DNA from 3 places in the Nonomuraea sp. NPDC048882 genome. Region 2 is predicted to be linked to each of the others. Evidence: riboswitches for the same ligand, from Rfam matches in the RefSeq annotation. Region 2 holds a riboswitch; each other region holds the start of a gene.
What was found. Region 2 has a riboswitch for thiamine pyrophosphate ahead of AB0C27_RS33210 (FAD-dependent oxidoreductase). Riboswitches for the same ligand answer to the same signal wherever they lie in the genome.
Positions count from the first base shown of each region.

Region 1: linked by a shared signal. The riboswitch ahead of AB0C27_RS07495 (cytosine permease) and the one ahead of AB0C27_RS33210 (FAD-dependent oxidoreductase) in region 2 are both predicted to bind thiamine pyrophosphate.
Region 3: linked by a shared signal. The riboswitch ahead of thiC (phosphomethylpyrimidine synthase ThiC) and the one ahead of AB0C27_RS33210 (FAD-dependent oxidoreductase) in region 2 are both predicted to bind thiamine pyrophosphate.

Region 1 is NZ_JBEZGB010000002.1:491,335-493,590, forward strand. It holds gene AB0C27_RS07495 (cytosine permease) at 1-1,219, opposite strand, end outside; TPP riboswitch at 1,209-1,321, opposite strand; gene AB0C27_RS07500 (rhodanese-like domain-containing protein) at 1,386-1,709, opposite strand; gene AB0C27_RS07505 (helix-turn-helix domain-containing protein) at 1,706-2,137, opposite strand; gene AB0C27_RS07510 (MFS transporter) at 2,215-2,256, shown strand, end outside.
Region 2 is NZ_JBEZGB010000010.1:253,168-255,423, forward strand. It holds gene AB0C27_RS33210 (FAD-dependent oxidoreductase) at 1-1,217, opposite strand, end outside; TPP riboswitch at 1,186-1,304, opposite strand; gene AB0C27_RS33215 (FAD-dependent oxidoreductase) at 1,363-2,256, shown strand, end outside.
Region 3 is NZ_JBEZGB010000027.1:28,110-30,365, forward strand. It holds gene AB0C27_RS51025 (universal stress protein) at 1-684, opposite strand, end outside; gene AB0C27_RS51030 (hypothetical protein) at 697-1,047, opposite strand; TPP riboswitch at 1,137-1,249, shown strand; gene thiC (phosphomethylpyrimidine synthase ThiC) at 1,242-2,256, shown strand, end outside.

The DNA.
Region 1 (2,256 bases), on a different contig from region 2:
CGCGCAGGCTCGCCCAGATCCCGTCCCACGCCTCGACCGTCGGCGTCGAGGTGGTCAGCCAGTAGGCCACGAAGCCGAGCGCCCACGGCACCACCATCGACCAGCGTGAGGGCGCGTCCTCCGCGGTGTTCCAGCCGGCGCCGCGGCGCAGCACGAAGTAGTCCACGGCCAGCACGGCGAACATCGGCACGAACACGGCCCCGATCACGCCCAGGAACGCGCCGTAGGACGTGACGTCCACCAGCAGCGCGATCACCACGGTGAGCACGCCGATGAGCACGGAGAAGACGCGCCGGTCCATCCGCGGCAGCACGTTCTGCAGCGACATCGTGGTCGAGTAGACGTTGGCGAAGGACTGGTCGGTCTCGCGCAGGACCAGGATGCCGAAGAACAGCGCGCCCAGCGGCATCGCCACGAACGGGCCGAACACCGCGGTCCCGTCGGCCTGCACCGCGGCGACGCCCGCCAGCGCCACCGCGTAGACGCCGAGCCCGAGGCAGGCGACCTGGGCCAGGGTGTAGCCGCCGACCACGCCGGTGAAGGCGGCCCTGCTGGAGCGCGAGTGGCGGGCGAAGTCCGCGGCCATGGGCACCCAGGACACCGACAATGCGATCACGTAGTCGACCGCGGCGGGGAAGGCGGTCCACGTCCCGCCGGTCTGCGGGGGCGCCTCACGCAGGAAGAACACCGTGAACCAGACCATCGCGATGATCACACCGACGGTGACGTACCGGCGCAGCAGCCGGATCGAGCCGAGCGGCCAGATGGTCAGCGCGGTGGTCAGCATCCCGGCCACGATCACCCACGCCTGGTACGGCACCGAGCCGAAGATCGCCGTGGCACCCTTGGCGATCACCCAGAGCTCGAAGGCGCCCCAGCCGAGCATCTGGACGATGTTCAGCACCGTCGGCACGTAGGAGATCCTGGCGCCGAACAGGCCGCGCAGCAGCACCATGGCCGGCTGCCCCGTACGGGTGCCGGGAATGGCCGACAGGCCCACCATGGCGGTGCCGATCAGGCTGCCCACCACCGTGGCCACGAGCGCGGCGCCCAGGGTGAGCGGGGCATCGCCCAGCGGGTTGATCAGGAACAGGGCGCCGGAGAAGCCGAGGAGGCTCACTCCGAGATTCGCCCAGAGCGCACCCTGATCGAGCACGCCCAGAGTCTTCGGCGCTTCGCCTTCGAGGGTCAGGGGGACTTCTTCGACGCCGTGCGACATCGCACACTCCCTACGCCGGCATTATCCGGACAGGTTCCGGCGGTCGGCAGCAGATGTGGCTGCCCTCTCAGCCCGGCACCCCGAGCTCCCGCGACGATATGTAATTTGCGCCCTCATCATGCCTTAATGACGGCAGAACCGCCATAGTGGGGGCCTTGTTACCGATTCAGGCGACGAACGGCTGTTGTCCCGTCTCGCTCACCATCGGCCGGCGGGAGAACTCCCACGACTGCATGCCGCCGCCGACGTTGATCGCTTCGCGCCCGAGCTGGTTGAGCCAGGCCGCGACCTGCATCGACCGGCCGCCCACGCGGCAGACGACGTAGACGGTCGTGTCGGCGGGGACCTCGTCGACCCGGCCCTGAATCTGGGTCATGGGGATGTGGACGGCCTGCGGCGCGTGGCCCGCCACCCATTCGTCCTGCTCGCGGACGTCGAGCAGGTAGGCATCGGCGGGAACGGCGCCCGCCTCGATCTCGGGAACGGTCATGACTCCATCATCTCGCGCCGCGCGTCGTAGGCGGCACGCGCCGCGGCGATCTCCTGTTGATGCGCCTCGGTCCACGTGACCAGGGACTTGATGGTCTCGTGCAGCGTACGGCCGAGCGGCGTCAGCGCGTAGTCCACCCGGGGCGGCACCACGGGGTGGACCGTGCGGCTGACCAGGCCGTCGCGTTCGAGCTGGCGCAGGGTGACGCTGAGCATGCGCTGGCTGACGCCGTCGATCTCGCGGCGCAACTGGGTGAAGCGCAGGCTCTGGCAGTCGAGCAGGGCGATGACCAGCAGCGACCACTTGTCCGCGATGCGGTCGAGGATCTGCCTGACCTCACAGTCCTCCCGGGTGTCCCACTGCCAAACGTCGTAGTCGTCCATGGTGCCTTCGCGGTAACCGAGTGATTCGAAAGTGCCGTCTTCCATCGTCTTTCATGCTGACCCATGATGAGGACGGTTACAAGAGATAACCGATATGCAGAAAAGTAACCGGGGGTCTTGCGATGTCTGTTCCTGCCCGATCGTGGGGCGTGCTGATCGTTCTG
Region 2 (2,256 bases):
GTCAGCCCCGGCGTCCCGCTGGGGCCGATGACCGGCAGGTTGTCCGGGGTGCCCGGCCGCAGCCCCGCCACCACGTCGGCGACCTCCAGCTCGGTGACGCCGGGAACCAGCTCCCTGGCGTCGCGCAGCAGCTCGTAGAGCCCGCCGGCGGTCACCCTGGTGTCGAAGCCCAGCTCCTCCTGGGTGGCGCCGACCACCAGCTCACCGTCGCCCCGGGGGACCAGGTAGACCGACGAGCCGTGCACGGTGCCGCGTACGCACCGGGTCAGCAGCGGCTGCGGCGAGCGCAGCCGCATGATCTGCCCCTTGACCGGCCGCACCGGCACCTCGGCCAGCTCGCCGCTCCACGCGCCGGCGGTCAGGACGACCCGCTCGGCCCTGATCTCGGCCCGGGTCTCCGCGCCGGTCTCCTTCCTGGCGCCCGTCCTGGTGCCCGCACGGGTCTCCGCCTTGGCGCCAGGTCTGACTTCACCGTGCCCGCCGCCAGGCCCGGTCCCGTACGGCTCCGGCGTCTCGAGGCGTACCCCCGTGACCCGGCCGCCTTCGCGCAGCAGCTCGGTGACGCGGGCGCGCACCACCTCGGCGCCAAGCCGCTCCAGCGCGGCCAGCAGGGCCGCGGTCACCCGGCGCGGATCCACCCAGGCGTCGCCGGGCGCCAGCAGCCCGCCACGCACGGACGGGGCCAGCATCGGCTCCAGGCGGCGGCATTCGCGCCCGGTGAGCCGCTCGACCGGCAGCCCGAGCTTGTCCATGAACGCCGCCAGCTCGTCCAGCGCCGCCAGGTCGTCGGCCCCGAACGCGACGTCAAGCGTCCCGTCGGACCGCAGATCCAGCGCGAGCGCATCTCCTCCGGCCGCGCCGTCACCGGCGAGCCCGGCACCCGCGCCCATCCTCGGACCGGCGAGTTCGGCAGCTGCGCCCGGCGCCGCGCCGACGTTCGTACCCGGGCCCGCGAGCCCGGCGTCCTCGGTGAGTTCGGCGGCGAAGGCGGGCCAGCGGCGCAGCGACGCCACCCCGAGCCGCAGCAGCGGCGCCTCGGTGTAGGTCACCTCGCTGACCGGGGCCAGCATCCCCGCCGCGGCATAGGAGGCGCCCCGCCCGGGCGCCGGATCGACCACGGTGACCTGGCGCCCCTCACGGGCCAGCCGCCACGCCACGGAGAGGCCGACGACCCCGCCGCCCACGATCACATCCACCTGCGCTCCCTTCGCCGGCATGATCCGGATCAGGTGTCTTGCGGTCGAAGGCCCGTCACAGCCTTCCTCTCAGCCCGGTGAAACGGCCGGACTCCCGCGCGTCTTACCTCCACAGCCTACGGCCTCGGTGCGGCGGCCGTGCACCGCCCCCGTTATGGTCTTGAACGTGAACCATGTCGTGGTGGTGGGAGCGGGCCTGGCCGGCCTGCGTACGGTCGAGGCCCTGCGAGGGCGCGGATTCACCGGCCGGATCACGCTGATGGGCGAGGAGCGCCATCGGCCCTACGACCGGCCGCCGCTGTCGAAGGCCGTGCTGAAGGGCGAGGCCGACACGAGCTTCGTCGACACCGACCTCGACGCCCTGGAGGTCGACTTCTGGCCGGGCGTCAGCGCCAAGTCGCTGCGCGCCGGCGTCGTGGAGACCACCGAGGGCGAGATCGGCTACGACGGCCTGGTCATCGCCACCGGCGCCGAGCCGATCAGGCTGCCGGGCGACGGCCTCCAGCACGTGCTGCGCACCCTCGACGACGCCCACGAGCTGCGCGCCGTGCTCGTCCCCGGCGCCCGCGTGGCGATCATCGGCGCCGGCTGGATCGGCGCCGAGGTGGCCACCGCGGCCCGCCGCGCCGGCTGCGAGGTGACGGTCGTCGAGAGCGCGCGGGCCCCGCTGAGCACCGCCGTCGGCGCCGAGATCGGCGCGCGCACCGTGCCCTGGTACGACGGCATCGACCTGCGCCTCGGGGCCATGGTCGACTCCGTGGACGAGGGCGGTGTGCGGCTGGTGGGCGGTGAGTTCATCGAGGCCCACGTGGTCGTCACCGGCATCGGCGTACGGCCCGCCGTCGGATGGCTGGCCGATGCCGACATCGACCTGCACAACGGCGTCGTCACCGACGAGCACCTGCGCGCCTCGCTGCCCGGCACCGTCGCCGTGGGCGACTGCGCCGCCTGGTGGTCGCGCCGCTGGGGCACCAGGCTCAGGGTCGAACACTGGGACACCGCGCTCAACGCCCCCGAGGTCGCCGCCGCGACGCTGCTGGGGGAGGAGGCGGTCTACGAC
Region 3 (2,256 bases), on a different contig from region 2:
CGGATGGCCGTGCACGACCTCCGTCACCACCTCGACGCCAGGGTGCCGCTCCCGGTGCTCGGTCAGCGACTCCTTGAGCCGGCGCAGCGTGTCCTGTTCGCTGCCGCGGTCGGCCGGTGGGAAGCCGCCGGCCTGCGGCCAGGCCCACGCCTGTACGGCGCGCAACCGCGCCCCGCGCAGCTCCGCCTCGGTGAAGGCGAACTCCAGTGCCTGCCCGGCGCTGGGCGAGCCGTCGGTGCCGGCGACGATCTCGCCCCGGACGGCCGGGGGACGTTCGTGGACGAGGACGACGTTCGTCCGTGCGTGCGCCGTGACGCCGTGCGCGACGGATCCGACGAGCAGGCCGCGCACGCCGCCGATGCCGCTGCTGCCGACGACCAGCAGCTCGGCGTCCTCGGACGCCTTGATCAGCGCGGTACGGGGATCGCCCGGCAGCAGGACCTGCTCCACCGGCACCTGCGGAGACTCCCGCAGGGCGCGGTCGCGGGCCGCCGCGAGCACGGTGTCGGCGCCCTCGCGCATCCACCGGGCGACCTCGGCGTAACGTACGGTGTCCTCCTCGCACACCCACTTGGGCACGGCGTGCGCCACGGTCAGCGGCGATCCGCGCAGCGCGGCCTCGGCGGCGGCCCAGCCGGCTGCCTCCAGGCCGGCGCGGGAGCCGTCCACCCCGACGATGATCACAGGTTCAGCTCCTCAGGACAGCGCGTAGCATTCGACCTCGGCGCGGCGGAACGAGATCCCGTTCGCCTGGGAGTCACGGACGCAGGCGCGCTCGGACCTGCTGAGCCGCAGCGTGCCGCAGACGGTCACGCCGGAGTAGGTGCGGCAGTCGAGCCGCCTGTCGTCGGCGCCGACGCGGTACATCTCTCTGACCGCCGCACGGCACTTGGCCTTGCCCGTGTCGGCGTAGCGGCACTGGGCGATGAGAGTGTCGTACTGTTCCTGGCTGACTTCGTGCTGGTCCATGCCGTCCCCGGCGGCTGCGGTGGCGCCGGACGCGGCCATCACGACGAGTAGTCCTGCGACAGCAGCGAATCTCTTCATGTTCCCCCTGATGGGGACCGTACCGCTCACGGCGATCGTCAAACCTCGACGCCAGGTTTCGGGTGGGGGCAGGCGTGGGTACGATCATCGCCGACCAACGCGGGAGCCCGGTGCAGACCGGGCTGAGAGGACGGCTGACAGCCGCCGACCGCCAGAACCTGCTCCGGGTAATGCCGGCGAAGGGAGTTTGCGCGATGAGCAGCGCGCGCTTTTCCAAGATCTACTCCGGTGACCTCCGCGTGCCGATGCGGCAGGTCCGGTTGTCCAACGGCTCGGTGGTGACGTTGTACGACACCTCGGGCCCCTACACCGACCCCTCCTTCGAGCCCGACCCGCGGCGTGGGCTGCCGCGCCTGCGGGAGGAGTGGATCGAGGCGCGGCGGGCGGCGGGTGAGCCGGTCACGCAGGTCGGCTGCGCCCGGCGCGGGCTGGTGACCAAGGAGATGGAGTTCGTGGCGGTGCGCGAGGGGGTGAGCCCCGAGTTCGTCCGGCAGGAGGTCGCGGCGGGCCGGGCCATCATCCCCGCGAACGTCAACCATCCCGAGTCCGAGCCGATGATCATCGGCCGGGAGTTCCTGGTCAAGATCAACGCCAACATCGGCAACTCCGCCGTCACCTCCTCGATCGAGGAGGAGGTCGAGAAGATGACCTGGGCCACCCGGTGGGGCGCCGACACGATCATGGACCTGTCGACCGGCGACGACATCCACGAGACCCGCGAGTGGATCCTGCGCAACTCGCCGGTGCCGGTCGGCACCGTGCCCATCTACCAGGCGCTGGAGAAGGTCAAGGGCCGGCCGGAGCTGCTGTCGTGGGAGGTCTACCGCGACACGCTGATCGAGCAGTGCGAGCAGGGCGTCGACTATGTGACGGTGCACGCGGGCGTGCGGCTTTCGTACGTGCCGCTCACCGCCACCCGCAAGACCGGGATCGTCTCGCGCGGCGGCTCGATCATGGCGGCCTGGTGCCTCGCGCACCACCGCGAGAGCTTCCTGTACGAGAACTTCGCCGAGATGTGCGAGATCCTGGCCCGCTACGACGTGTCGTTCTCGCTCGGCGACGGGCTGCGTCCAGGATCGATCGCGGACGCCAACGACGAGGCCCAGTTCGCCGAGCTGCGCACGCTGGGCGAGCTGACCGGCATCGCGCGCGAGCACGACGTCCAGGTGATGATCGAGGGGCCGGGCCACGTGCCCATGCACAAGATCA